DNA from 4 places in the Marinobacter sp. RI1 genome. Region 2 is predicted to be linked to each of the others. Evidence: predicted binding sites of a transcription regulator. Region 2 holds the regulator's gene; each other region holds the start of a gene.
What was found. Region 2 encodes sigma-54, which starts transcription at its own class of promoters, with help from an activator protein. Its sites were predicted from a motif close to ANTGGCATNNANNTTGCTNT; they were not measured.
Positions count from the first base shown of each region.

Region 1: the regulator sigma-54 is predicted to act here: its motif matches at 3,849-3,868, upstream of flgA (flagellar basal body P-ring formation chaperone FlgA).
Region 3: the regulator sigma-54 is predicted to act here: its motif matches at 4,201-4,220, upstream of ACAM27_RS09905 (PEP-CTERM sorting domain-containing protein).
Region 4: the regulator sigma-54 is predicted to act here: its motif matches at 3,681-3,700, upstream of glnA (glutamate--ammonia ligase).

Region 1 is NZ_AP031605.1:2,387,414-2,394,739, reverse strand. It holds gene ACAM27_RS10730 (cupin domain-containing protein) at 1-553, shown strand, start outside; gene ACAM27_RS10725 (hypothetical protein) at 611-976, opposite strand; gene ACAM27_RS10720 (LysR family transcriptional regulator) at 1,097-1,996, opposite strand; gene ACAM27_RS10715 (protein-glutamate O-methyltransferase CheR) at 2,031-2,858, opposite strand; gene ACAM27_RS10710 (chemotaxis protein CheV) at 2,894-3,823, opposite strand; gene flgA (flagellar basal body P-ring formation chaperone FlgA) at 4,008-4,715, shown strand; gene flgM (flagellar biosynthesis anti-sigma factor FlgM) at 4,843-5,169, shown strand; gene ACAM27_RS10695 (flagella synthesis protein FlgN) at 5,177-5,647, shown strand; gene ACAM27_RS10690 (pilus assembly protein PilB) at 5,719-6,462, opposite strand; gene ACAM27_RS10685 (peptidylprolyl isomerase) at 6,667-7,275, shown strand; gene mnmC (bifunctional tRNA (5-methylaminomethyl-2-thiouridine)(34)-methyltransferase MnmD/FAD-dependent 5-carboxymethylaminomethyl-2-thiouridine(34) oxidoreductase MnmC) at 7,281-7,326, shown strand, end outside.
Region 2 is NZ_AP031605.1:1,816,467-1,823,792, reverse strand. It holds gene ACAM27_RS08220 (KpsF/GutQ family sugar-phosphate isomerase) at 1-804, shown strand, start outside; gene ACAM27_RS08215 (HAD family hydrolase) at 804-1,373, shown strand; gene lptC (LPS export ABC transporter periplasmic protein LptC) at 1,370-1,969, shown strand; gene lptA (lipopolysaccharide transport periplasmic protein LptA) at 1,953-2,519, shown strand; gene lptB (LPS export ABC transporter ATP-binding protein) at 2,497-3,222, shown strand; gene ACAM27_RS08195 (RNA polymerase factor sigma-54) at 3,411-4,940, shown strand; gene hpf (ribosome hibernation promoting factor) at 5,014-5,322, shown strand; gene ptsN (PTS IIA-like nitrogen regulatory protein PtsN) at 5,411-5,881, shown strand; gene rapZ (RNase adapter RapZ) at 5,936-6,820, shown strand; gene ACAM27_RS08175 (HPr family phosphocarrier protein) at 6,827-7,096, shown strand; gene mgtE (magnesium transporter) at 7,188-7,326, shown strand, end outside.
Region 3 is NZ_AP031605.1:2,206,896-2,214,221, reverse strand. It holds gene ACAM27_RS09915 (ABC transporter permease) at 1-2,167, shown strand, start outside; gene ACAM27_RS09910 (efflux RND transporter periplasmic adaptor subunit) at 2,195-3,403, shown strand; gene ACAM27_RS09905 (PEP-CTERM sorting domain-containing protein) at 3,465-4,151, opposite strand; gene msrB (peptide-methionine (R)-S-oxide reductase MsrB) at 4,303-5,496, opposite strand; gene ACAM27_RS09895 (sensor histidine kinase) at 5,593-7,059, opposite strand; gene ACAM27_RS09890 (winged helix-turn-helix domain-containing protein) at 7,062-7,326, opposite strand, start outside.
Region 4 is NZ_AP031605.1:3,776,238-3,783,563, forward strand. It holds gene dtd (D-aminoacyl-tRNA deacylase) at 1-440, opposite strand, end outside; gene pip (prolyl aminopeptidase) at 548-1,510, opposite strand; gene typA (translational GTPase TypA) at 1,630-3,441, opposite strand; gene glnA (glutamate--ammonia ligase) at 3,835-5,238, shown strand; gene ACAM27_RS17130 (DUF4124 domain-containing protein) at 5,436-5,960, shown strand; gene glnL (nitrogen regulation protein NR(II)) at 6,180-7,304, shown strand; gene ntrC (nitrogen regulation protein NR(I)) at 7,301-7,326, shown strand, end outside.

The sequences.
Region 1 (7,326 bases), 570 kb from region 2:
GGGCCACGCCACCAGCGTTGTACGCTATAAGCCCGGCTCCTCCTTCTCTACCCACGAACACCCTCTGGGCGAAGAAATTCTGGTGCTTGAAGGCGTTTTTTCCGACGAGACCGGCCACTATCCGGCCGGCACCTACATCCGGAACCCTCCGGGCAGCAGTCACGCACCGTTCAGTGAAGAGGGCTGCACCCTGCTGGTCAAACTCCATCAGTTCGACCCGAGAGATACCGCGACGGTCAGAATCGATACCAATTCCGGCCACTGGCTACCCGGCATTGGCGGCTTACAGGTTATGCCTTTGCACGAATTCGAACATGAACACGTTGCCCTGGTGAAGTGGCCGCCAAACGAAACCTTTCAGCCGCATCGTCACTTTGGTGGAGAAGAGATCTTTGTGCTGTCGGGCGAATTCTGTGATGAACACGGCCGGTATCCCGCAGGAAGCTGGATTCGCAGCCCGCATATGAGCGAACATCATCCGTTTGTTGAACAGGAGACGGTCATCTGGGTAAAAACCGGCCACTTACCGGTAAACCACTCCCCTGAAACGTAAAAAGGGCCCCAGATGGGGCCCAAGAGCGCGTGCAACGCTGCTTGCTAGCGATCATATTCAGGACGCGTAACGCCCTTGCCACCCAGCGCCACCCAGCATTTCATCGCCGGCCCGCTCGTGGCCATTACCAGTGAGGTGTAATTCACCTGCCGGCACCGCGAAGACGTGATAGGCCTCAGGGCCGAACGGGTCAAGCGCGGTATCAATGTACTGGAACCGATCGGGAACCGGCTCACCCGACATTGCCACCCGGAACTGCCGTTCCACAGTAGGCGTGGTTACATTCAAAGGCTGCTGTACCCAAAGGAAGACCGCTTTGTGCGGCACCAGATACTCGCAGCGCACCACTTCATAACCCTCTCTCAAGGTCAGGGTGGTAGGCTCTTTACCAGGCTCAAGTCTGAACTTGTGAATCGTTTTCATAGCTGCGCTCCTCTGGATACTGCGGAATACGATTCCATAATGGAGCACTGCAGAATTCGATAAAATAAGTTTTATTAAGCAAAAAACATCGTATTTTTCGATGCTTTAACAGAGTGAAGTCTAGCGCTCAAAGATCCCCTGACGAGCCTCGCAGATTGCCCTCACCCCCTCATGGGCCAGCTTTCGGCTTCGGGAGACCGCAAACAGCTGATCCGTCACCTCATCGAGCGAAGCAATCAGAGCCACCTGATACTGACGGCACACTTCATCCTGAATCATCGTAGGCGCCGCGAACACACCAAGTCCCTCCCGACCAAACACCTTGATAAGGGCGCTGTCATCGACTCGGGCAACCAGGTTCATTCGGACATTATTGAGATTGAACCAGTGCATCAGTTTCTCGAAATACGGCGCATCGGTAGCGTTCGCCAGTAACGGCTGGTGATTGAGCGAGTGAGGAAAGCCGGTTTTGAGCTGCTCCGCCAGTTCGGGTGCAGCAAAGAGACTGATGGTAGACCGGGATAGCGGATGAACCGCGAAACGTTCAGGAGATTCTGCCTGGGGCATTCTATCGGTCAGTACAACGTCGAGCTCCTTCCGCTTGAGGCTGAGAAGAAGATCTTCCGTCCGGCCGGTCCGGCATTCCAGTTGCACGGGCCGGTTCAGCTTCATCGCCGGGTGAAGGAGGTAATAGGCGATCAGTTTGTGGATAGACGCCGATATGCCCGCAGACAAGGAAAGCGGCCTGTGTTCAGGCCCCGCCCTCAGGGTTTCAGACAACTGACCGGTTAGCTCGAAGATCTCATCGGCATAACTGCGAACCATATGGCCGAGTTCTGTGAGCACCAGTTGCCGGCGCTCGCGGCTGAATAACCGGCCACCCACCGCGCCTTCAAAGGTCGCAAGCTGGCCACTGAGGGTCTGGGGTGCCAGGTCGAGCACCTCGCTGGCTCGGGCAATAGAGCCTTCTCGGCTAATAACCCAGAAATAATAGAGATGTCGGAGGTTCAGATTCTCCACATCGGTCCCCTACTCCGCATTGAACAGTTCCCGGCTATTTTTTGCGATAGATGATGCCAGGGTGACACTGGACCATTTCGTAGAGATTGGGAAGCCCGTTCAAAGACTCAGAAGCACCAAGAATCAGATAGCCTCCGGGATTCAGAGCACCATGCAGCCGGGTAAGAATGTCCTTTTTCAGTTCCGCTGAGAAATAGATCAGCACATTCCGGCACATGATGATGTCGAACTTGCCAAGCATGTATCGATCCAGCAGGTTCAATTCCTTGAATTCCACCATGGACTTGATTTGCGGTCGAATCTGCCAACCACCGTTGGCCGAGGGGGTAAAAAAGTGCTTTTGACGCTCCGGCGACAGACCGCGGCCGATGGCGATCATTTCATACTCGCCTCTCCGGGCAACCTCCAGCACGCTTTTGGAAATGTCCGTTGCCGTGATTTTTACATCCCGCAGCTTACCCGGCCGGGTGCGGCGGAATTCGTCAATTACCATGGCGACGGAGTATGGCTCCTGGCCAGTAGAACAGGCGGAAGACCAGATTCTTAACGGCTGGAGTGAACTGCGCTCGGCAAACTCTGGCAAGAGCTTTTCCTGCAGAATCCGGAACGGATGGTTGTCCCTGAACCAAAGTGTCTCGTTGGTCGTCATCGCGTCGATGACCACCTCGCGCAAGCCTGCCCTTCCAGGCCTCTTTAATCGTTCCAGAAGCTCTCCAAGGGAATTCAGGCTGTTTTCTTCGAGAATGCGCCGAAGCCTGCTCTTTACAAGATACTGTTTGTTATCACCCAGCAGGATGCCGCACGCATCCTGCAGGAACTTTTTAAAGGCTTCGTATTCCTGGGGCGTTATGTCCGCTTTCATTGGATCTCTTCGTGGGTGAAACCATCAGCCGAGCATCAGTGCTGATCAATAATTTCCATTACTCGCTCGGCCAGCTCATCCGGGCTGAATTTCGCCATGAAATCGTCTGCGCCCACCTTCTGCACCATCGCCCGGTTGAAGACACCGCTCAGCGAGGTGTGCAGCATTACATACATATCTTTCAGAGCCGGATCTTCTTTGATTCTGGTAACCAGGGTGTAGCCGTCCATTTCCGGCATCTCAACGTCAGAGATAATCAGAGACAGGTGATCATTTGCGCGCGATCCATCCTGAGTTATCTCTTTGAGATACTGCAGTGCTTGCTTGCCATCGTTTTTGGTAACCACTTCCATTCCTATAGCGGTCAGGCAACGCTCGATCTGCCGACGAGCCACCGAAGAGTCATCCACCACCAGCACAGGCAGGTGGCCCGGCACACGTTCGGCACTCCTGGCAACCAACTCCTCCGTAACATCTTCCCTGAGCGGAGAAACTTCTGCAAGAATCTTTTCTACATCTATGATTTCTACCAGCTTATCATCAATCTTCGTCACCGCAGTCAGGTAAACATCCTTTCCCGCACCCTTGGGTGGCGGAAGAATATCCTCCCAATTCATATTCATGATTCTCTCGACACCAGCCACGAGAAAACCCTGCGTTTTACGATTGTATTCCGTAATGATCACAAAGCTTGTAGCTAACTGCTCCTGCGGTATGCCCGCGAGCCCTATCGCCATGCTCAGATCAATAATGGGAATGGTCTCCCCCCGAACATGAGAAACGCCTCTCACCACCGTTTTACTGTTGGGAATCGAGGATAACTTGGGACATTGCAGCACCTCTTTAATCTTGAAGACGTTGATACCGTATAGCTGCTGCCCCCGGAGCCGAAAAAGTAATAATTCCAGCCTGTTCTTACCGACCAGTTGCGTTCGCTGATTAACGCTGTCGAGTACCCCTGTCATGATGCTTTACTCCTGGCGCGCCTTTACCGGCATCAATATTGCTTTGACCTTTGTAAGGTGTTTTCAGGCCTGTCCAAGACAAATCTTTGACGCCTGCAACCTGTTAACGGTTAACGGCCCGAAAACCCGAATCCTTAGCGGATTTCGACAATACACACAGATAAACACAGCATAGGACAAACCGGTGCGTATGCGAATCATCTTTTTGGCTGCATTGTGTCTATCACTGAGCCCAATCACTCTGTCTTCAGAGAGAACCAATGCTGAAGCCATCCGTGACGCTGCCCAGACGTTCCTGGCAGAGTGGTCCAGAACCCTTGCTGCCGAGGGCTACACGAGCCGCTACGAAGTTGGCGCTATCGACAGCCGCATCGCCCTTGCTGCCTGCAACCAGGGGCTGAACGCCGAGTTTGCGGGCGATCCGCTACAGACCACCAGCCCGTCGGTCCTGGTTTCCTGCAGTGGTGAGCGCCCCTGGAGAATGTACGTTACCACCAGCGTCGAGGTTCACGGCCCTGCCCTGATAGCAGCCCGTCCTCTGGCGCGGGGCGAACGCCTGACGCCGGACCTGGTCACCGTAAATTCGGTGCAGATCAATGCCAGTCGTCGAGGCGTCCTCACCCGCAAAGAGTCCGTTTCAGGCATGATGATGCGCCGCCCGGTGAACGCCGGCACGGTAATGACCCCGGATCTCCTTGAAGCTCCCAACGCGATTGAGCGGGGTGACCATGTTATTATCACCGCGCGCTCAGGCTCATTCTCGGTATCATCTCGCGGTAAGGCACTGGCGAGCGCGGGCGTTGGAGAACAGGTACTGGTGGAAAACCTCCGCTCGTCCCGGACAGTCAAAGCTCGTGCCGTCGGCCCCGGGCGGGTCGAAATTCCGATGTAAGGCGGCAAACAGCAAGAGCGGCAAATGTTTTCCGTTTTGTAACTAAAGTATGGCGCGGATTTGCCGTTAAGCAGATATAAACCCGAATACGCCACTTTCTTGTGGCCCCAGGCAAGCAGGTATTGATATGTCAGTTGACTTAAATGGAATTGGCCCCGGCCAGGTCAACACCACGCGCACCACGGCCGACAAAGCCTCAGGCAATCAAACGTCACAGGCGCCCACAGGCGAGCAAGCCAAGGCCCAGAGCCCCGCTGCCCGTGGCGAAAACGTGAACCTGAGCAATCAGGCGAAAAACCTGAAGCAACTTGAGCAGAAGCTGGGGGACTACCCCGAAATGGACGATGATCGCATCGAACAGATTCGTTCTGCTCTTGAGAACGGCACCTACAAGGTAGATGCCCAGAAACTGGCCCAGAAAATGCTTGAGATGGATAAAAGCATTTTCGGGTGAGTAAAGCATGACTGCACATGAACAGTTGAAAGCGATTCTTCAGGAAGATATCCGCCAGCTTGAGTCGCTGGCGGAAGTACTCCACCAGGAAAAATCCGTGCTCTCCTCTGCGGATATCCAACCCCTCCAGGAAATGACCAGCCGGAAAAACCAGATTCTTGAGGGCATACGCGAACGCGCCAAAAAGAAGATTCACCTGCTGGTGAATATGGGCTACAAGCCCAATGCCGGAGAGCCATCACGCTTCATTCGCGCCGCTGGTATGGATGAGCTGTACCAACTCTGGAAAGACGCCGACACCCGTTTGCGCGAATGCCAGGCCGTGAACCAGAACAACGGCCGAATTCTTGGCCACCTGCAAAAGCGCCTGTCACGCCTTACCGACATCTTCCGAGGTGCTTCCGCTCAGCAGAAGCTCTATGGTGCCAAAGGCCAGCAGACCAACGTCTCAAGCACCAACATTCTGGCCAGCGCCTGATACGCCCATCGCTCACAGACAACGAAATGCCCGGAGATCTTCCGGGCATTTTTCGTTTCAGGGCAAGATTTTCAACGCGTATAGATGGTCATCTGGGAATCCGGGTGAAAGCGGATATCGCGAATGCTGACATTGCCCATGGGTGGAGTCTGGCCGCCCACCACGCGAATATTATCCATCCGGATTTCCTCGATACGCTCCGGAAATGCCAGCCTCAGGCCTCCGTCTTCCTGTAGCGAGTAGCGAGGCTCTGAGTCCCGGTAATGCACACCCGTAATTGTAAGGTCTGAATCCAGAAAACTGAGCACCGGCACGAATACATTTGCCGCCAGTCTGATCCCTTCCACCACATCGACATCGGGAGATTCTCCTGAGAGATCGTCCCGGGCGCTGGCGGGCATGGAAGACACGGCCTCCAGACGCTCCATCAGGCCAATACCGCTTTGTGCAGACACCCCTGACATTTCCTCTTCCGAGAGGGGGGTGAGTCCGCTCCGCTCGTAGAGTTCGCCCGCTCCGGCGCCTATCTGCGCTGCATTGGTGTTGCTGGACGCCAGTGACACCAAGGGCTGAAATGGCAAGGTGACCATGGTAACCAGCGCTGCTGCATTGCGGTAACGCGACTGATGCTTGAGTACGCGGTGGAGTTCCCTCTCTGAGATCCAGCCGGCAGCAATTAACACCTCACCGAGGCGCTGCCCGGTTTCCCTCTGCGCACGAAGCCCTTCTTCCAGCTGACCTTCAGACAGGTAGCCACGATTGATCAGCAACCGGCCAAGCCGGGATTTCTCTTCAAAACCCTGACGGATTCTCACCAGATTCCTCCTGCAGTATCAGTGATCACCGTACAACCCGGCCCGGTATTCAACAGTCAAGTGAAGCGTAGCCCACAACCTCTGAGCGTGCTGTTCTGATTTGCCCTTAATGGCGTAATGATCTGTTAAGATCTGCACAAACTACGTAATAACCGGATTATCTCAGTATTCTGGTCACCACCTGTAACAGAGAGCTGCCTTGAAATGACAAATCCCGTAAAACTCGTCCCGATTGTGATGTCTGTCCTGTTTGCCTTCGTTGCCACTCTGCTGACCACCTCACCAGCCGTGGCGCAGAACGAGGAACCGGCACTTCCTGAGGTCCGTTTTGTCACGACGGAGGGCTCTTTCGTGCTTCAGCTTCGGCCCGATGTTGCGCCCAAAACCGTGGAAAACTTTCTGGCTTACGTAAACAGCGGTTTTTACGATGGCACCATCTTTCACCGGGTTATTCCCGGCTTCATGGTTCAGGCCGGCGGATTCGATGAGAACCTGGGGCGTAAACAGACCCGAGCTCCCATCGTGAACGAAGCTACCAGCACCCTGCCCAACCTTCGCGGCACCATCGCCATGGCCCGAACCAATGCGCCGGATTCTGCCACCAGCCAGTTTTTCATCAATGTGGCCAATAATGATTTCCTGAACGCCGGAGTTCGGGGCCCGGGCTATGCGGTTTTCGGCAAGGTGACCGATGGCATGGGTGTGATTGATCGTATCGCAGGGGTCCAGACCGGCTACCAGCGCGGAATGGCCGATGTTCCGGTGAGCCCGGTCATCATCGAGTCCGCCGAAGAAATCACAAAAGACAACTAAGCCCCATGATTAACGACCTTCGTCCGCCGGCAATGGAACCGGCGGAGCTGA
Region 2 (7,326 bases):
ATCGGCAACAAGATTGCCGCCACGCTCGCCAGCACGGGCACGCCCGCCTTTTTTGTTCATCCCGGCGAAGCCAGCCATGGCGATCTGGGCATGATAACACCCCAGGATGTGGTCATCGCCATATCCAACAGCGGCAGCACCAGCGAAGTGGTCACCATTCTCCCTCTGATCAAGCGAATGGGCGCGCCATTGATCAGCATGACAGGCAAACCCGATTCCGTACTGGCACAGGAGGCCGTTGCCAACCTGGATGTCAGCGTGGCCATTGAAGCCTGCCCGCTGGGCCTGGCCCCGACCTCCAGCACCACCGCCACCCTGGTCATGGGGGATGCCCTGGCCGTGGCGCTGCTTGAAGCCCGGGGATTCAGCGCCGAGGATTTCGCGTTCTCCCACCCTGGCGGCAGCCTTGGACGCCGCCTGCTGCTACGGGTATCCGACATCATGCACACCGGTGACCAGATTCCTCAGGTTGCCGAGGGCACAACCCTGAGCGGAGCACTGCTGGAAATAACCCGCAAGGGCCTGGGCATGACCACGGTCGTAAATGCCGCCGGCACCCTGACGGGCATCTTCACCGACGGCGACCTGCGCCGGACCCTGGACAAATCTGTGGATGTGCACACTACCCCCATCCAGGACGTGATGACCCGCAACGGCAAAACCATCCGGGCAGACCACCTGGCGGCAGAAGCCTTGAATATCATGGAAGAAATGAAGATCAACGCCTTGCCGGTTACCGACGCAAACGGCACCCTGGTGGGCGCCATTAATATGCACGACCTGCTCCGGGCCGGAGTGATTTGATGACTCAGACAGCGCATCCGTTACAAACCCACTGGGACGCAGCCCTGAAGGCCAAAGCCTCGGACATTCGCCTGATCGCCCTGGACGTGGACGGCATCATGAGCGATGGCCGCCTCTATTTCAGTGCCAGCGGCGATGAACTCAAGGCCTTCAACATTCTTGACGGCCTGGGCCTGAAACAACTGATGCAGGCAGGCATCACCGTGGCGGTGATTACCGGACGACGCTCTCCTCTTACGGAAAGACGAATGTCGGACTTGGGCATCCCGCACCTGATGCAGGGTCGCGAAGACAAAAAAATCGCATTGCTGGAATTGATCCGGAATATGAACCTTGCGCCGGAGCAGATTGCCTACATGGGCGACGACCTGCCCGACCTACCCGCGCTGCGTTTTGCCGGCCTTGGCATCACGGTACCCAACGGCTACTGGCTGGTTCAGCAACACGCCGACTACTGTACCCGCAGCCCCGGTGGACAGGGCGCTGTGCGCGAGGCCTGCGATCTCCTGCTCTGGGCGCAAGGGCACCTGGACAACACTCTTGCCCCCTATCTGGACGAGCCAGCATGATCACCGAGCGGCTTTTCGGCGATCGTGGCAAACGGCGGATTACAGCCCTGGCCCTTGCCGCCACCGTAACAGCAACCGTTTTTCTGCTGTGGCAAAGTGACGAGCCTGTCAGTTCGCGGAATGCCGCCAGCGAACTACGGGGGCCCGCAGAGCCCGACGGCTTTGTGATCGGCGGCCAATACCGCGCCTGGGATGAGCAAGGGAACCTCCAGATTGATCTCAAAAGCCCCAGAATTGAGCAGTTTGAAGCAACCGGCACGGCTCATCTGGATACGCCGATAGCCCGGCTTTTCAGTGAGGGCAGCCCCGACCCTTGGCTCATTGAGTCCAATGAAGGTAGCCTTCAGCAGAACAATGAAAAGCTGGAACTTACGGGGAACGTCCAATTGACCCGACAGTCCGAAGGCCGCGAAGCCGTTCTGGAGACCGAGGCACTGACCCTGGACAACAGCAACGGCACCGTCTACACCGACCAGCCGGTGACCATCACCGAGCCTTTCGGCGTCACCCGCTCCACCGGTATGAAAGCCTGGATCAACGAACGCATTCTCGAACTCAACTCCCGGGTAGAGGGACAATATGAAACCGTCAGGTAAACGATCTTTCTGCCGGCCAGCGATTCTGGCCATGGCATTGCTGGCCGGCCCGGCATCGGCATTCAACCTGGATTCCGATATCCCCATAAAGGTCAGTGCAGATTCGGCCCGTCTGGATGAAAGCGCCGGAACGGCCGTTTACACCGGCGCTGTCGAACTGATTCAGGGCGAAACCCGGCTGGACGCGGATCGGGTGGTACTTTACCGCAACCAACAGGGTGTCAGCCGGATTGAAGCCGCCGGCAACCCCGCCCATTACCGGCAACCCGGCCAGGAAGGCGAAGGCACGACCGATGCCAAGGCCCTGAACATCACCTGGTCTGGCGATGAAAACCTGGTTATTTTTGAACGCCAGGCCGTTATTGAACAAGACGGCAACGTATTCCGGGGCGACGTCATCCACTACGACACCGTTCGCCGCGTTGTTACTGCGGAAGGCGGCACGCCATCCGACGGCGGCTCCGGCCGGGTGGAAATGGTGATTCAGCCTCGTAATTCAGCTCAATCCAGTGACGGGAAAGGTTCGGATGGCAGTTCTCAGGGCCAGTAATCTGGCAAAAAGCTACAAGCAGAAAAAAGTGGTGCTGGACGTTTCTCTGGAAATTCGCTCCGGCGAGATTGTCGGCCTGCTCGGCCCCAACGGCGCCGGCAAGACCACCTGCTTCTACATGATCGTGGGCCTGGTGCCTGCGGATCACGGCCGGATCACCATCGACACCCAGGACATCACCCCGCTGCCAATGCATGGGCGCGCCCGCAAGGGCATCGGTTACCTGCCCCAGGAGGCCTCCGTGTTTCGCAAACTGACCGTGCGGGACAACATCATGGCCATCCTCGAAACCCGCAAAGGCATGAGTCGGGCGGAACGGGAGGCCAAGCTGGAAGAGTTGCTGGAAGAGTTTCATATTACTCACATCCGTGACAGCGTGGGTATGGCGCTATCCGGCGGCGAACGCCGCAGGGTTGAAATCGCCCGGGCGCTGGCCATGGAGCCTGCGTTTATCCTGCTGGACGAACCCTTCGCGGGCGTAGACCCTATCTCCGTCAGTGACATCAAGCACATTATCCGGCACCTGCGGGATAAAGGTATTGGCGTGTTGATTACCGACCATAACGTTCGGGAAACCCTCGACATCTGCGAGAATGCCTACATCGTTTCCGGCGGCCACATCATCGCCTCCGGCAATGCCGAAGCCATTCTGGCAAACCAGCAGGTGAAAGAAGTGTATCTGGGTGATGAGTTCCGGCTCTGACCTGATAAAACAGGGTTTATCCGAGGTCTGATTGTTTTGATGATCTGTAGCAAGTAAACTCGGCAAAAAACTTGCTTATACTGTTCACAGACAATGGCAAGTAACCAGCGTACAACATTTTTTTCGGCCTGTGCGCCGGCAAAGCAACAACCGGGATGCCCATGAGTTATGGATCTTGAGCCATGGTTATGAAAGCCTCATTACAGCTTAAGCTGGGCCAGAGTCTGACCATGACGCCCCAGCTGCAGCAGGCCATACGCCTGCTACAGCTTTCTACCCTCGATCTCCAGCAGGAAATCCAGCAGGCGCTGGAGTCCAACCCCATGCTGGAAACCTCAGAGGACGATGAGCACCCTGAAGGCGACGAGCGCGAAGAGCACGAGCACAGTGAAGCTTCCAGCTCTGAGGCCAACCAGGACGACAGCCACCAGGACGCGAGCCCGGACTGGGACGAAACCGAGAACGGCCCGGACTGGTCGTCCGAGAACGATATTCCGGACAACATTCCCGATGATCTGCCAGTGGATACCGCCTGGGACGACATCTACCAGTCTGCCCCGGCTCCGGCCAGCAAAGGCGAAGACGAGCACGAATCGGATTTCGAAACCCGGAACTCGCCTACCGAAACCCTGCAGGATCACCTCGAGTGGCAGCTGAACCTGACGCCTCTGAGCGAGCGGGATCAGGCCATTGCCCACGCGCTGCTGGATGCTGTGGATGAGCGCGGCTACCTGACGTCTGACATTGAGGACATTCACGCAGGCCTGCTGGACGAAACCGAAGAAGACCCGTTGGAACTGGACGAAGTGGAAGCGGTACTCCACCGCCTGCAACACTTCGACCCGCCCGGCGTGTTCGCTCGGGATCTCCAGGAATGCCTGCTGATTCAGCTCAACCAGCTGCCACCGGATACCCCCTGGCTGCGCCAGGCGAGACTGGTGGTTACCCAGTTCCTGCATCTGCTTGGCAACCGGGACTACGCACAGCTGTTGCGCCGCAGCCGGCTCAAGGAAGACCAGCTGAAACAGGTACTGGCCCTGATCACCAGCCTGAACCCTCGCCCTGGCGATGTCGTGGACCGGGCCGAACCGGATTACGTTATCCCGGACGTTATCGTACGCAAACACGAAGGCCGCTGGCGGGTTGAACTCAACCCGGAAATCGCTCCGCGTATCCGGGTGAATGCCAGCTACGCTTCACTGATCCGCCGGGCTGACAGCAGTGCCGATAACACCTACCTGCGCGACCAGCTGCAAGAAGCGAAATGGTTTATCAAGAGCCTGCAAAGCCGGAATGAAACCCTGCTGAAAGTGGCCACCCGCATCGTTGAACACCAGCAAGGGTTCCTGGATCAGGGCGAAGAAGCCATGAAGCCTCTGATCCTGTCTGACATTGCCCAGGCGGTGGAAATGCACGAGTCCACGATTTCCCGGGTTACCACCCAGAAGTACATGCACACGCCCCGCGGTATTTTTGAGCTGAAGTACTTTTTCTCCAGCCACGTCAGCACCGCCGAGGGCGGCGAATGCTCGTCTACAGCCATCCGGGCGATGATCAAGAAGCTGATTGCCGAGGAAACCCCGAAAAAGCCATTGAGCGATAGCAAAATTGCAGCCATGCTAGGGGAACAGGGAATCAACGTGGCGCGGCGTACCGTGGCCAAATACCGGGAGGCCATGCATATTCCTCCCTCGAACGAACGAAAACGCCTGGTTTAAACTTTCGCCGGTGCAAGATGCACTGGCACGCAAGCCGGCAAGCACGCCGGCAGTATGACAACAGGAGACGCCTATGCAACTCAACATTTCAGGCCATCACGTAGAACTAACTCCCGCTCTGAAGGATTACGTCAACACCAAGTTCGAGAAGCTGGAGCGTCACTTCGACCACATCAGTAACTGCCAGGTCACCCTGGAGGTCGAGAAGGTGCGCCAGATGGCGGAAGCCACGCTGCACGTGATTGGTGGTGAGATTCACGCAAAGGCAGAAAATGAGGACATGTACGCCGCAATCGACGCTCTGGTCGACAAGCTGGACCGTCAGATCCTCAAGCACAAGGAAAAGAACGTAGACCGGATGCACGGTAACGGCGGTCGCTGAAGCGCGAACCTTACCGGGTGTTTCATGAAACGAGCTGCGGCGGGGCTAACCGGCCGCAGCCTTTTTTTTACGGACATGCAGTCGATCCATGAGCGAGCCATCCCTGACCATCGACAATATTCTTGCCCCTGAACTGACCCTCTGTAAGGTGCCGGCCTCAAGCAAGAAACGTGTGCTGGAGTTCATCGCTGAACGGATTCACTTTCAGGATGAAATCCTCAGCGACACCCAGATCTTCAACAATCTGGTCTCCCGCGAACGGCTGGGCAGCACCGGTATCGGTGAGGGTATTGCCATCCCCCACTGCCGACTGGAAGGCCTGGACCGCGTCATCGGCGTGCTGATGACTCTGGAGGAGCCGGTAGACTTTGATGCTATCGATAACCAGCCGGTAGATCTGGTGTTTGCCCTGATCGTCCCCAAAGAAGCCACCAGTGAACACCTGGAGTTACTGAGCCAGCTGGCGGAGCGCTTCAATGACAGTACTTTCTGCGCCCGGCTGCGCCAGAGTGAAGATCCCGCGACCCTTTACCAGCGTATGGCGGAGAGTAATCACTGAGATCAGCCTGACATCTGGACAGGCTGCCAGGCAGATTGAAGGAGAAACAGTCCCATGAAGCTGATTATCGTCAGTGGCCGATCCGGTTCCGGCAAGAGTACGGCCCTGCATGTGCTGGAAGACCTGGGATTCTACTGCATCGACAACCTGCCCATTGGCTTGCTGTTCCCGCTGACCCGAGAGGCGGCCACCCAGGAAGCGCCCGGCCGGCTGAAAAAAATGGCCGTCAGTATTGATGCCCGTAACCTGTCCGCCGAGCTGGCCAATTTTGAAACCATTTACCAGCAACTGAAGCAGACCGGTGTCGAGGTTGAAATCATATTCCTGGATGCCGACGAACAGTCACTGCTGCAACGCTTTCACGCAACCCGCCGCAAGCATCCGCTAAGCGATGACAAGACGTCTCTGCGGGAGGCAATCACCAACGAAAAGCAATTACTGGAACCCCTGTCAAAGCTGGCCGATCTTTATGTCAACACGACCGGGCTCTCCATGTACGAGCTACGCGACATGATCAAGCAGCGCGTGGCCGGCCGCAAGGATCAGGAACTGGCACTGCTGTTCCAGTCCTTTGGCTTCAAGCACGGCGTGCCGGTGGATTCAGACTACGTCTTCGACGTACGCTGCCTGCCCAATCCATACTGGGACACCAGCCTGCGCAAGCACACCGGCGTTGATCAGCCGGTCATCGAATTTCTGGAACGGGAACCGCTGACACGTCAGATGGTGGATGACGTCACGGGCTTCCTGAATACCTGGCTGCCCTCGTTTGCCGACAGCAATCGTAGTTACATGACCATTTCCATCGGTTGCACCGGTGGCCAGCACCGCTCTGTTTATGTGTGTGAGCAGCTCGGGCGCTATTTCCGCGATAATTACCGCAATGTGCAGGTGCGCCACACCGAACTGCCACACCTTCAAACCCGGGGAGAAATCTGAGCGCCTATGATTTGCCGCCCCATCACCATCATCAACAAACTCGGCCTGCATGCGCGGGCCACGGCGAAGCTTGTGGCCACCGCATCAGACTTTGACAGCAAGGTGCGAATCCGTGGCAAAGGCCGGGACGTAGACGCCAAGAACATCATGCAGGTGATGATGCTGGCCGCCAGCCAGGGCACCGAAGTGGAACTGGTTGCCGATGGTCCGGACGAACAGGATGCCATCGACGCGCTGGCTGCCCTGATCAACGATTATTTTGGTGAAGGAGAATAACCTCCGGTTTCGTCATTCACCTACAATCCTTTCTCACGTGTGCCACCTAACTCCGCTATAATGCAAAGGTTTTCTGATCGCAGGTGGTTCAATGACCGACATTCTGGAAAAAAGCCAGGCCCGCCAACGCCTTCGCTCACTCAGTGAAGCGCTGGACAGTGGTGCCCTCAAGCAGGTGGCCCGCATTCTGAATGGCGGTCTGAGCCCCAGCGATATTGCTCACCTTCTGG
Region 3 (7,326 bases), 390 kb from region 2:
CCCCCGCCATGTGCTGCAAACGGTTTCCGAGCTACCGGGTGTGACCCGCCTGAGCGGCCGGGTGGAAGGCGCCGCGAAGCTCAATCTCCCCGATTACGATGAACCTGTGTCGGCCCACCTGGTGTCTGTTCCTCCGACCGGCCAACCCGAGGTAAACCAGCTGTATGTCCGGCAAGGTCGACTGCCAAGCGCCACCCACGCCAATGAAGTCGCAATCATTGGCAGCTTCGCGGATGCGCACCAGCTCACTCTGGACGACAGTTTCAACGCCATCATCAATGGCCGACAACAAACCCTGAAAATCGTGGGCATTGTCGAGTCGCCGGAATTCATCTACGTGATACCTCCGGGGGGCATGCTGCCGGATTATCAGCGCTTTGGCGTGCTCTGGCTGAATCAGGAAGCACTGGCCGCCGCCATGGACATGCGGGGCGCCTTCAACAGCCTGGTACTGCAGATCGACCCGCGGCATCCTGTGGAAGATGTGATCGACCCACTGGACCGGTTGCTGGCGCGCTACGGCAGTACCGGTGCGTTCGCCCGGGCTGACCAGTTCTCACACCGTTTTCTCAGTGACGAGCTCGAGCAGCTGAAGGCCATGGCGATTATCTTTCCTTCCATTTTTATGGGCGTCGCCATGTTTCTGCTGAATGTGGTGGTGACACGCCTGATCAGTACCCAGCGGGAAATCGTCGCCATTCTCAAAGCCTTCGGCTACAGCAATGGCCAGATCGGCTGGCACTACAGCCAACTGGTGCTGGCCATTGCGTTTACCGGGCTTGCCATCGGCTGCGCCAGTGGCCTCTGGCTGGGGCATCGGTTGGGAGAGCTGTATATGGATTACTACCGCTTCCCTTCGCTACTGTTCCGAATCAATCCCTGGTGGCTGGCGTTACTGGCCCTGATCAGCATGGCAGTTGCACTGCTCGGCGGCTGGCGCTCCATCCGCGCTGCGGCCGCCCTGCCCCCGGCGGAAGCCATGCAGCCCGAGAGCCCCGCCCGATACCGGATTACCATTACCGAACGGCTGCTGGGCTGGGTGCGCTTTCATCAGCCTTCACGCATGATCGTCAGGCAGCTCGCCCGCAAGCCAGGCCGAACCGCCCTCTCGGTATTTGGCATTGCCATGGCCACGGCCATCGTGGTGGTTGGCAATTTCCAGTTCAGCTCTGTTTCGCTGATGGTGCACACCCAATTCGCCCGGGTGCAGAAGCAGGACCTGACCGCCACACTCACCGACCCGGTCAACCCGACCGCACTGTACGGAATGGCGCGCCAATCCGGTGTGCGTTACGTCGAAGGACGCCGGGCCGTTACGGTAGAGCTGGTTAACGAACACCGCAGATGGCGCACGGTGCTCACCGGCTTACCCCGGGACGCCAAACTGCAATTTGTGGTTAACCAGGATCTGGAGAACGTGGCCATTCCTGCTGCCGGCCTGTTGGTAACCGACTTTCTGGCCAAGGCCCTGAATGTTGAGACCGGAGACACAGTTCGGGTGCGAGTGCTGGAAGGCCGACGCCCGGAACTGGACCTCACGGTGGCTGGCATTACCAGCGAGTTCCTCGGTGTGGGCGCCTACATGAATCTGACCGCCATGAACAAGGCGCTGCGTGAAGGCCCGAGAGTGAACCAGATGCTGATGAATCTGGCGCCGGAGCAAACCAACACCGTCTACCAGGAACTCCGGGATACGCCGGGAGTGATGGCCACCAATCTGCGACAGGCCATGCTCGACAGCTTCTTCGAGACTCTCGCGCGCACCTTCCTGACCTACACCTTCATCATCAGCCTGCTCGGCGGCATTATTGCTTTTGGTGTGATCTACAATACCGCGCGGATTTCCCTGGCCGAACGAGGGCGAGACCTGGCGAGCTTGAGAGTACTGGGGTACAGCCACAACGAAGTCGCCCACATTCTGCTCGGAGAACTGGCCATACTGCTGTTACTGGGAATTCCTCTGGGTTGGGCGGTTGGTTTTGGATTGGCAAGTTTTGTGGTTACCGCGATGCAGACCGAACTCTATCGCGTTCCCCTGGTCCTGACCGGCCAAACCCTGGCCTTGGCGGCCAACGTGGTCATTTTGTCGGCATTGATTTCCGGCTTCATCACCTGGTGGCGACTTCGTAAACTGGACCTTGTCGCGGTTCTGAAAACCCGGGAATAATTCACACACACTCACATGGGACCCAACATGGCGACACAACGCATCTCCAAAGGAAAATGGGCCTTCTGGCTTTTGATGGCCTCGGTGGCAGCCATCGTCTTCGCGCTTATCCTGCGGCCAGAGCCCGTTTGGGTTGACCTTGCCTCCGTCGAACGCGGCCCCATGGAAGTGACCATTCTTGAAGAGGGTAAAACCCGGGTCAAAGATCGCTATCTGATTTCCTCCCCCGTGGCCGGCTATATTCACCGGGTTCAGCTGGACGTAGGCGACGCGGTGATTCCCGGGGAGCTACTGACGTTTGTGGACCCGACGCCCGCCAGCATCCTGGACGCCCGAACCCGCGCCGAAGCCGAGGCTCGGGCAGCCGCCGCCCAGGCGGCACTTCAATCCATCCAACAAAAGGTTCAGGCGGCGGAGGCTGATGCTGAGTTCGCTCAGAATGAATACCAGCGCCTACTCGCTCTGGAAGAATCCCGCTTTGTCTCCACCGAACAGTTACAACAAGCGAAATCCACGGCAGCCCGGGCACAGGCAATCCTGCGTTCCGCCCGGTTTGATGAAGAGGTGGCCGCCCATGAACTGGCCGCCGCTCAAACCCGGCTGCAGATTTCAACCGCGTCCTCCAATGGCCAGAAACCTGCCGAGCGGGTCGCCGTGCGCTCTCCGGTTAACGGTGCGGTTCTGGCACTGGTTCGCCAGAGCGAGGGCGTCATCCAGGCCGGCGAGCCGATACTGGAGGTCGGAGACCCTGGCGCTCTGGAAGTGGTGGTCGAGGTCTTGAGTTTCGATGCCGTCAAACTGGAACCCGGCCTTGGCGTGCGACTGAGTGGCTGGGGCGGGCCGGTACTGGAAGCAACGGTTCGTCGTATCGAGCCTATCGGGTTTGAGGATGTATCCGCTCTGGGCGTGGAAGAACAACGGGTTCAGGTTATTGCCGATATGGTCAGCCCACGGGAGCAGTGGCGACAGCTGGGAGACGGCTACCGGGTGGACGCTGACTTTATCCTGTGGCAAAGCGAAGACACCTTGCAGGTACCCACCTCAGCGATCTTCGAATACAACGGCGCTTCTGCGGTTTTCATGGTTGAGAGCGAAACGGCGAGACGCCGGACAGTCACGACAGGACCATCCAACGGTTTAATGACCCAGGTAACGCAGGGACTGCAGGAGGGCGTTCAGGTGGTCCGGCACCCCGGCCGTGGCCTGGAAGACGGCGATCAGGTTCGGGTGCGTTAACGCAACCCCCTGAATGGAACGAAGCCGGCACATAGTGTGCCGGCGTCCGTTTTCAATGGGATCAGGCTTTCGTTCTGCGCGAGAAGCCCAGCCCAGCCAGACCAAGGCCGAGCAAAAGAAGGCTGGCTGGCTCAGGCACTTTCGCGGCGGACGAGAAGGAGGCTGAAAACGCCAGGTCGCCGTAGTTCGACCCGGAACTCCAGCTCTGGGTATCCCAGGTACCGGCACTATTGCCGTTGTTCTGCCAGAAAAAGCCACCGTCCAGATAGGCAGACTCGTCACGCAGGGAGCCTGCAGAGGCGGTACCAGTCTGGCCATCGAACAAGCCGGTCGAACTGATAAACGCGATGTAGTCGTTACCCCCGACAAGATTCAACCCGCCGGTGTTGAAGGTAAACTCTTCCATACCATCAAGACCACCGTTGTTGGTTGAGGACACAGCGGCACTCTGGAAAAGCACGGAGCCGGTCGCGCGGGTGGTGGCAGCATCCCAGTCCATTACATAGAAAGCAAAGTCCACGTAATCGGGGTTAACTCTGTCGTTCAGGAAGAACGTCCAGCTATCCAGCTGGGTTTCAGAACCGCCCACCTTGAAGGTTTGTCCGTACGTAGCACTGTTAGATTCACCGAAGGCGGCTATTTCGCTGGAGCCATTCCAGCCAGATACGGTTTCGATAACACCCGCGTTGGCAACGCTGGCGAGCCCGGACACTGCAACAACAGAAAGCGCTTTGCCCAACTTGTTCATCTGTACTTCCTTATTTGGTTCTTCCAGAGATAATGACGTTGCCAGCAAGGAAGCACATAGCGTGCCTATTTATATCTTATTGATATTTAAAACCTTTATTAGAACATAAAGCCAGTCATGTAAATTATTCCGACGCTATTATCGCGCAATCTTACTCGACAGCGTCGATCCATTTGCCATACCCCGCGGCTTCCATTTGCTCCAGCGGGATGAACTTCATGGCTGCGGAATTCATGCAATAGCGCAATCCCGTCGGTGCCGGACCATCGTCAAAGACATGGCCCAGATGAGAATCCGCATGGGCACTGCGAATCTCCGTCCGGGTCATGAAAAACGACTTGTCCTCACGTTCTACCACTGCCTCTGGCGTAATCGGGCGAGTGAAGCTCGGCCAGCCGGTACCGGACTTGTACTTATCCCGTGAGGAGAACAGCGGCTCACCAGAAACGACATCCACATAAAGCCCCTCCCTGGTGTTGTCCCAGTAGGTATTGTTGAAGGCGGGTTCAGTACCATCCTCCTGCGTGACCTCATACTGCATGTCCGTCAAACGCTGCCGAAGAGTCTTGTCATCCGGCTTTTGAAAACGTTCGGGGTTAAAACCCCCGCTTGCCGCCGCTTCTGTCGGATCGTCCTCCGCAGGCATCGAGTCATTGACTCCGGTATTGGGCTGATAGCGCGAGAAATCCAGCTCATAATCCTCGCCATAGACCTCTTCAATAAACTGATAACGCCCCGAATTGAAGGTATAGAACTTGTAGCGGACCGGATTCTTCTTGTAGTAGTCCTGGTGGTATTCCTCCGCCGGATAGAATCTCTTGAGCGGCTCAATGGGGATCACCACCGGTTTGTCATAGACGCCGGAAGCCTCCAGTGCCTGCTTTGCCGCCTCTGCGAGGCGCTTCTGCTCCTCGTTGTGGTAAAAGATGGTGGGCCGGTACTGCCGACCACGGTCAACGAACTGGCCCTCCAGGTCGGTCGGATTCATCATTCGCCAGAGGCCGGCCAGCAAGCCCTCATAGGTCATTTTATCCGGGTCGTAATATACCTGGACGGCTTCAGTGTGGCCTGTGCGCCCGGAAGAGACCTGTTTATAGGTCGGATTTTTTTCTTCTCCACCAGCGTAGCCAGACACTGCCTCGACAACACCAGGAATCTTTTCGTAGCCGGCTTCCACGCACCAGAAACAGCCGCCAGCAAAGGTTGCCACGGCCAGATCCGGATCATCCGGTGCATAGGCATTACCTGCACTATCCACTCGCTCTGCTGCCACCTGTGCCGCAAAAAGACCGGCGGCGGAGACCAGCGCCAGGGCGGAAAACAGGCCTATAACTTTGCGTTTCATGACACTTCTCCTCGCTTGAATCCATAATCACAGCCTAGCGATCTGAATTCACAAAAACGTTCAGCAACTATCACAAATCTATAACGCAGCGGAAAGCTAGCTGGAGGAAGCTAACGGTAGCCAGAGGGTAAAGACAGCACCGTTCGCATTGTGCGCTGAGAGCCTGCCATGCTGCAGGACGACCAAGCGCTGGGCGATCGCAAGTCCCAGGCCGGCATGCCCGGTGCGTTCGGCTCCGGCGGCCTGGTAGAAGGGGTCAAACACCTGGCCAAGGTCTTCTTGGCGGATGCCAGGCCCAGCATCGGCAACAGTGATCGATGCTCCACCATCCCGTACTGACATCGTGAGTATGACTCTTGTATTCCGCGGAGAATGGACGATGGCATTATTGATGAGATTGTCCAGAACCCGCTCGGTCATCGCGATATCCGCCAGCACGCTCTCGGTCTCTGTCGCCGAAATGATGAGCTCAACACCAGCTCGGTCTGCTGCTGGCCTATGCTTCTGAACGACGTCGTAGAGCAACTCAGCCATGACAAACGGCTCGATATCCGGCTGTTTTTCACGGGCGTCCAGGGCGGCCAGTTCGAACAACTCCTCAACCTGCCTGCCCAACCGGTGTGTTTCTGACAGGGCCACCGCCAGGAACCGGCCTCGCTCCTCGGCTTCCAGGGTCTCATGCTTCATCCGCAGCGCTTCCAGGTAGCCCTGAATGGACGCCAGCGGTGTTCGAAGATCGTGAGACACCTGAGCAACCAGCTGTCGACGCTGGGCGTCTTTGTGCTTCAGGAGATCCAGCTGCGCCACAATGCGGCGCGCCATGAGATCAAACCGAGAGGCCAGGTAATCAATGTCGTCGCCCTTCTCGGCCAGTGGAGGACTCTGCTCAGAGGACAATTCCCTTTCAAACGACTCCACCCGTTCAGTCAGCCGGGACAGCCGCCGCGTTAACATTCGGAAGAATACCAACCCGGCCAGGAGCCCCACGAGCAGGCTCACCGCCAGGGCGCCTGCGCCCATCTGCAACAACCGGTTGCTGTGAACCATGCTCTCCGCGAGGTCGAATTCTTCGCCCCTCAGAACCACATAAAGGTAGCCGGCAGGGGCGGCTGCCGAGGGAACGGGGGTCACAGAGAACACTTTTTGCCGATCGTGACTACGAGGGTCGTCCCCCGGCAGAGGATAGGCGTCCGGGTTTTCGAGCAGTGTCTGGATTGGTCCGAGGGATACCCGATTGCGCTTGATTCGGTCCGGATCGGCGGAATAGGCAAGAATGGCCCCATCGGTATCCAACAGGTAAATCTCAAGGCTGGGATTGATCGTCATATACAGCTCGAACAGCTGCTTCAGGGCATCCCGATTCAACTGGCCATCGGTGACCAGGTTTCGGTCAGAAACCAGATTCTGCGCCAGATTCCGGTTCAGTTGCTGGTTAACGGCAGCCGAATACTCCCTGACCGAGGCCAGACTCAGCAAAGAAAATAGCCCGCCCACCACCAACAGCAGTAGGAACAGACCAATGGCCAGCCTCGCATACAGGGTTCGAAGCACGGAAAGGCCCATGGTTAATCCATAAACCGATAGCCCACGCCCCAGACCGTCTGAACGTAACGTGGTTCGGCCGGATCGGGTTCAATCTTGTTACGCAGGCGGTTGATATGGGTGTTTACGGTGTGCTCGTAGCCGTCGTGATTGTACCCCCAGACGGCATCCAGCAATTGGGCCCGGCTGAAAACCCGGCCACGATGGGAAGCAAAGTGCCACAGAAGATCGAACTCACGGGCGGTCAGATCGAGCTCGCGGCACTCCAGGAAGACCCGGCGTCGAACC
Region 4 (7,326 bases), 1.9 Mb from region 2:
GATTCCAACATAAAGGTAACCGGACCATCGTTGATCAGTGCCACTTTCATATCAGCACCAAACTCCCCCGTACCCACACGTCCAGCACCCAGCAGCCCACTCGCTTCAGCCACAAAGTCACCATAAAGCCGATTCGCCAGCTCCGGTGCAGCCGCCAGGGAAAAACCCGGGCGCGTGCCAGATGACGTGTCAGCAGCAAGCGTAAACTGGGGGACAACAAGCAATGAGCCACCGGCAGCCTGAACATTCACGTTCATCCGGCCCTGCTCATCGGGGAAAACCCGGTAGGAGAGGATTTTTCGGCACAGTTCCTTTGCCTCATTCAGTGTATCGTTCCTTTCTACGCCAAGGAGCAAGAGCAGCCCGGGACCAATACGGGCAATCGTTTCACCATCTACGGCTACACTGGCTTCCGAAACGCGCTGGATCAGTCCTTTCATTCAGTCCCTTGAGCGGTAACACCGAAGGTTAAATTTCTGAAACGCGAAAAGTGTATAGAGCCCGCAAGACCACCGCAACCCTGTCAGATCAATAAAAAGTCGCATTCTCAGCCAACTGAGGGAAGACTTCTGGCAACCACACTCTCAACGCCTCGCATCAGGGCATCTACAATCGCTGGCTCGGATGCCGAGTGGCCGGCATCACGAATGATCTGAAGCTCCGCCTCCGGCCAGGCCTTGCTCAGAGCCAGGGCATTATCCAGCGGGCAAACCATGTCATAGCGGCCGTGCACAATCACGCCCGGAATGTCCTTTAGCCGCGAGGCATCACGCACGATCTGGTCGGGCTCAAGGAACGAATTATTCATGAAATAGTGGCATTCAATCCGGGCCAGCGCTATGGCCACATGAGGATGCCCAAAATGCTCCACCACCTTGGGATTGGGATGCAGAGTGGCGCACCGCCCTTCCCAGACGGACCAGGCTTTCGCGGCCTGAATCTGTTCCAGCTCATTAGCGCTGGTCAGGCGCCGGTAGTAGGCCGCCACCATATCGTCGCGCTCCACCTCCGGAATCTGGGCAAGGTAACCCTGCCAGTAATCCGGGAATACCCGGCTGGCGCCGTCCTGATAAAACCAGTGAATATCCCGGGGCCGACACAGAAAGATACCCCGCAACACCAACCCCAGAACCCGGTCAGGGTGGGTCTCGGCATAAACCAGACTTAGCGTCGATCCCCAGCTTCCCCCGAACAGCAACCAGCGATCGATGCCGAGAAAATGCCGAACCGCCTCAAGATCCTCAACCAGTTTGTCTGTGCTGTTACCCTCCAGCTCGGCCAACGGGGTCGATCTTCCGGCACCTCTCTGATCCAGCAAAATAATCCGGAAACGCTCAGCATCGAAAAAGCGCCGGTGGTAATCCTCACAACCGCCACCCGGCCCGCCATGAACGACAATCACCGGAATTCCGTCCGGATTGCCGGATTCCTCGAGGTACAGCTCATGGGGATGATCCACCGCCAGTCGGTGGCGGGCGTAAGGCTCGATTTCAGGATAGAGGGTCAGCATGAAAAACTCCGTTTCGGGGATAACGGCAGTCTAGCTGAGACAGGCGAGAAAAATACAGGGGCCAGAAAAACAGGCGGAAGCGTTTACCGCCTCACAACGATTTCCCGGCCCCTGAGGGATTACTTCTTGTTAGCGCGCTTACGCTCGTTTTCGGTCAGGAGCTTCTTGCGCAGACGAATCGACTTGGGCGTCACCTCAACCAGTTCATCATCGTCGATAAACTCCAGCGCCTGCTCCAGAGTGAACTTGATGGGCGGCACCAGGCCGATCACTTCGTCCTTTCCAGAGGCACGCATGTTGTCCAGCTTCTTGCCCTTGGTGGGGTTAACCACCAGGTCGTTGTCACGGCTATGAATACCGCAGAGCTGGCCTTCATAGATTTCCTGGCCAGGGTCCAGGAACAGCTTGCCCCGGCTCTGCAGAGTTTCGAGGGAGTAGGTCAGCGCAGTACCGGTGGCCATGGAAACGATGACACCGTTCTGACGGCTGGTTACGTCACCCATCTTCACCGGGCCGTAGTGGCTGAAGGTAGAGGTCAGGATGCCGGTACCGGAAGTCATGGTCAGGAAGGTGTTACGGAAACCGATCAGGCCACGGGCCGGAATGGTGTATTCCAGGCGGATACGGCCCTTGCCGTCCGGGATCATGTTAGTCATGTCACCTTTGCGCAGCCCCATCTGCTCCATAATCGGGCCCTGGTGCTGCTCTTCGATGTCGATGATCACGTTTTCGTACGGCTCTTGCTTCTGGCCGTCGACTTCCTTGATGACCACCACCGGCCGGCCCACGGCCAGCTCGAAGTTTTCGCGGCGCATGTTCTCGATCAGAACTGACAGGTGCAGCTCACCACGACCGGATACCTTGAACTTGTCCGCCGAGTCGCCTTCTTCAACCCGCAGCGCTACGTTGTGCAGCAACTCTTTTTCCAGGCGCTCCTTGATGTTCCGACTGGTCACATATTTGCCTTCTTTACCGGCAAACGGTGAATCATTTACCTGGAAGGTCATGGATACAGTGGGCTCGTCAACGGTCAGCGCCGGAAGGGCTTCTACGTTGGAGGGATCACACAGGGTGTCAGAAATGAACAGCTGGTCCAGGCCACTCACGCACACAATGTCGCCAGCCTGGGCTTCTTCAACTTCCACACGCTGCAGGCCGGAATGGCCCATGATTTTCAGGATACGACCGTTACGCTTCTTGCCGTCGGCACCGATAGCCACCACCGGGGTGTTGGTCTTCACTTTACCGCGCATAATGCGACCGATACCGATGACACCCAGGAAACTGTTGTAGTCCAACTGGGAGATCTGCATCTGGAACGGGCCATCCAGATCAACCGAAGGCGCTGGCACATGATCAACAATGGCCTGGAACACAGCGTCCATGTTGTCGTCCAGATTCTCATGATCCATGCCGGCGATGCCGTTCAGCGCACTGGCATAGACTATCGGGAAGTCGAGCTGTTCATCGGTGGCACCAAGGTTGTCGAACAGGTCAAACACCTGATCCACCACCCAATCCGGGCGGGCACCCGGACGGTCAATTTTGTTCACGACCACAATCGGGTTCAGGCCCGCTGCGAAAGCTTTCTGAGTCACGAAACGGGTTTGCGGCATGGGGCCGTCGATGGAATCCACCACCAGCAGCACACTGTCCACCATACTCATTACACGCTCTACTTCACCACCAAAGTCAGCGTGGCCCGGGGTGTCTACGATATTGATGTCGTAGTCTTTCCATTTTAGAGCAGTGTTTTTTGCCAGAATGGTAATGCCACGTTCTTTTTCCTGGTCGTTGGAGTCCATTACACGCTCGTTCTCGAGCTCTTTCCGGTCCAGCGTGCCAGACTGGCGCAGCAGCTGGTCAACCAGGGTGGTCTTGCCATGGTCAACGTGGGCAATAATGGCAACGTTTCTAAGCTTATCAATCACAACGGGTATCCTGAAGAAATTAGCGGCGCGCAGTATATCGAAAAGTCCATGGCGATAATATGAAGATTAGTGCCTAATATGTAACCAATCGGGGCTTGCACCATAATTATGCGTTATCAGAGAACTTGCACCACCATGGTGCGCTGCAGTGGTGCAATAAGCATGGTCTTCGGCCAGGAAGCTGCGCCACATTAGCCCGAAAGCCTTGTCGCTGCGCTTTTCTGGCGCAGCCGACAAAAACTGGCAAGCCGATTGCTTATGCCAAAGCAGCCGCATAGTGAAGGTAAGGACCACAAGCTTCTGGTAAGCTTCCCTGACCTGAAAAAAGATCGGGCCTCAGAACACTGAACGATCCGGCACAACGAACATGTAAAACCTTACGGAGCATGCACAATGTCCAAGACGATTGATTTGATCAAAGAACACGAAGTCAAGTGGATTGACCTGCGTTTCACCGACAGCCGTGGTAAAGAGCAGCACGTGACCCTGCCCGCCACCGAGGCGGACGAAGACTTTTTCGCTGACGGCAAGATGTTCGACGGCTCCTCCATTGCCGGCTGGAAAGGCATCAACGAATCCGACATGATCCTGATGCCGGACGACGAAACCGCCGTTCTGGACCCGTTTACCGAAGAAACCACCGTCAACATCACCTGCAACATTGTAGAGCCTTCTACCATGCAGGGTTATGAGCGCGACCCCCGCTCTGTTGCCCGTCGCGCCGAAGAATACCTGAAGTCCACCGGCATCGCTGATGGCGCTCTGTTCGGCCCGGAGCCTGAGTTCTTCGTGTTCGATTCCGTCAAATGGAACGTGGACATGCAAGGCGCTTCTTACCACATCCATTCTGAAGAAGCCGCGTGGGTTTCCGGTGAAGACTTTGACCGCAACAACATTGGCCACCGCCCGGGCGTAAAAGGCGGCTACTTCCCGGTTCCGCCGGTCGACAGCCTGCACGACCTGCGTGGTGCCATGTGTGCCGCCATGGAATCCATGGGCCTGGAAATTGAAGTTCACCACCACGAAGTGGGCACCGCTGGCCAGTGTGAAATCGGTGTTGGCGCCAACACCCTGACCCGCAAGGCAGACGAAGTTCAGATCCTGAAGTACTGCGTGCACAACGTAGCTCACGCCTACGGCAAGACCGCCACCTTCATGCCCAAGCCGGTTGTGGGTGACAACGGCTCCGGTATGCACGTTCATATGTCCCTGAGCAAAGACGGCAAGAACCTGTTTGCCGGCGACAGCTACGCGGGCCTGAGCGAAGCAGCCCTGTACTACATCGGCGGTGTGATCAAGCATGCCAAGGCCATCAACGCCTTCACCAACCCGGCCACCAACAGCTACAAGCGCCTGGTTCCGGGCTATGAAGCACCGGTTATGCTGGCCTACTCTGCCCGTAACCGTTCTGCCTCCATCCGTATTCCGTACGTGAACAGCCCGAAAGCTCGTCGCATTGAAGTGCGCTTCCCGGATCCGGCCGCTAACCCGTACCTGGCCTTTGCTGCCCTGATGATGGCCGGCCTGGACGGTATCCAGAACAAGATCCACCCTGGCGATGCTATGGACAAAGATCTGTATGACCTGCCGAAGGAAGAAGCCCTGAACATTCCGAAGGTTGCCGAGACTCTGTCCGAGGCTCTGGACTGCCTGCAAGCAGACCACGAGTTCCTGACCCGTGGCGGCGTGTTCACCGAAGACATGATCAAAGGCTACATCGACCTGAAGCGTGGTGAAGTCGAGCGTCTGAACATGACCACTCACCCGGTCGAGTTCGATCTGTACTACTCCTGCTAAAGCCCTGCACCAATTCGGTGCAGACTATGCAGACCAGAAGCCCCGCCCCGTGCGGGGCTTTTTTTGTGGCCTCAATCCCAGTTCTTAACCAAGACCCACGCCCTTAACGATATGTAACCAAGGAAGCAGGCCACAACATTGAAATGACCTTGCCCGCAATCGATAATCAAAGCAGTTCATTACCACAGGTTATCGCCATGAAAGCACCGTTCGTACTCGCCGCTGGCCTGCTGATGCTGGCTTCGACCACAGCACACAGCGAGGTCTACCGACACGTTGACGCCTATGGCAACGTCACCTTTTCCGACGAACCCATGGAAGGCGGTGAAGAGGTCCAGGTGAAGCCCGTGACCACCATCACCCTGCCCAAGCCGGAAGCGGTTCAGGAACCCGAACAACTCCGCGAGCGGGTGGAACGTGAGGGCGCAGCCTACCAGGCTGTCTCATTCCAGTATCCGGCCAATGAACAGGCCTTTCACAGCGGCAACGGCAACGTCACCTTCGAGGTTCAAAGCACACCACCGCTGAAGCGGGGCCATAAATTTGAGGTGACCCTGGATGGACAACCGGTCGGGCAAAGCAGCTCAGGCTCGGTAGCCGTCAGCAATATCGACCGGGGCACTCACAATGCGGGCGTTCATATTGTCGATGAAAACGGAGTACGCGTGAAATCCGGCAATTCAATTACCTTCACGATTCACCGCCCATCCGTTCTCAACTAAATCTTATTCGCACCAACATGGTGCAATTGCACCATGTTGTGACCATACTTTGGGCAGCCAAGGGGCAAAATCCGGGCTGCCTGTCGCCAGACCGTTCACTACTGCACCAAGCTACAGCACCGCGTACCGGCTACCGCGCCCGTTCTGCCCGATCCTTGCCCATTGCCTACCCAATGCCAAAAAACTGGTTCGCTTTTTGCAGCCGCAGGGGTACATCCTATGAGTCGAGAACGGAAGCAACGCATGCCATTCCATCCAGTCACCATATCCGGAAGCAGTTACAAGAGTATTCTGGACAGTCTGACAACCGCAGTACTGGTACTTGGCGATGATCTGGCTATCCGTTACCTCAACCCCGCCGCCGAAAGCCTGTTTGAAACCAGTATGACCCGAAGCCATGGCCTCCCCTTACAGGAGGTTCTGGTGGATTCCGAGGATGCCCTGACCACTCTGCATGCCGCGGTGGAGAACGGCCAGTCCTACACCCGCCGGGAAGCTGAATTTGCTTTGATCAGCGGTGCCAGACTGACGGTGGATTATTCAGTGACTCCCATCAGCCTGGACCCGACCGAACTGCTGATCGAGATCCAGCCCCGAGACCGACTGATGCGTATCAGCCGGGAAGAAGACATCATCTCGCAACAGGAGACCACGCGAATCCTGGTGCGGGGCATGGCCCACGAGATCAAGAACCCGCTGGGCGGCATCCGTGGCGCGGCGCAACTGCTGGACCGCGAGCTTTCAGACGACGACCAGCGTGAATATACCCGTGTGATTATCGACGAGGCGGACCGTCTGCGCAGCCTGGTGGATCGCATGCTCGGCCCGAACAAAGCCCTGAAGATTGCGCCCACCAATATCCACGAAATTCTGGAGCGGGTCCGCACGCTGATTGAGGCCGAAAGCAAAGGCCGAGTGCGCCTGAGACGCGACTACGACCCGAGCATCCCGGAATTCCCCGGCGACAAAGAGCAACTGATCCAGGCCTTCCTGAACATCGCCCGCAACGCCATGGAGGCGGCATTCGAAAACGAAGCCGCAAGCGGGCGCTCCGCAACGCCCACGATTACCTTTCGCAGCCGGGCCTTGCGACAGTTCACCATCGGCCACCGTCGTCACCGACTGGTGTGCCGGGTCGACATTATAGATAACGGCCCAGGCATCCCGCCCGAGCTGTTGCAGAACATCTTCTACCCCATGATCAGTGGTCGGGCCTCGGGCACCGGACTCGGCCTTTCCATTACCCAAAGCATTATCGGCCAGCATCGGGGGCTGGTGGAGTGCGAGAGTGAGCCCGGAAGAACCGATTTCATCATCTTCCTGCCTCTGGAGGACAGCAAATGAGCCAACCGGCAAACGTCTGGAT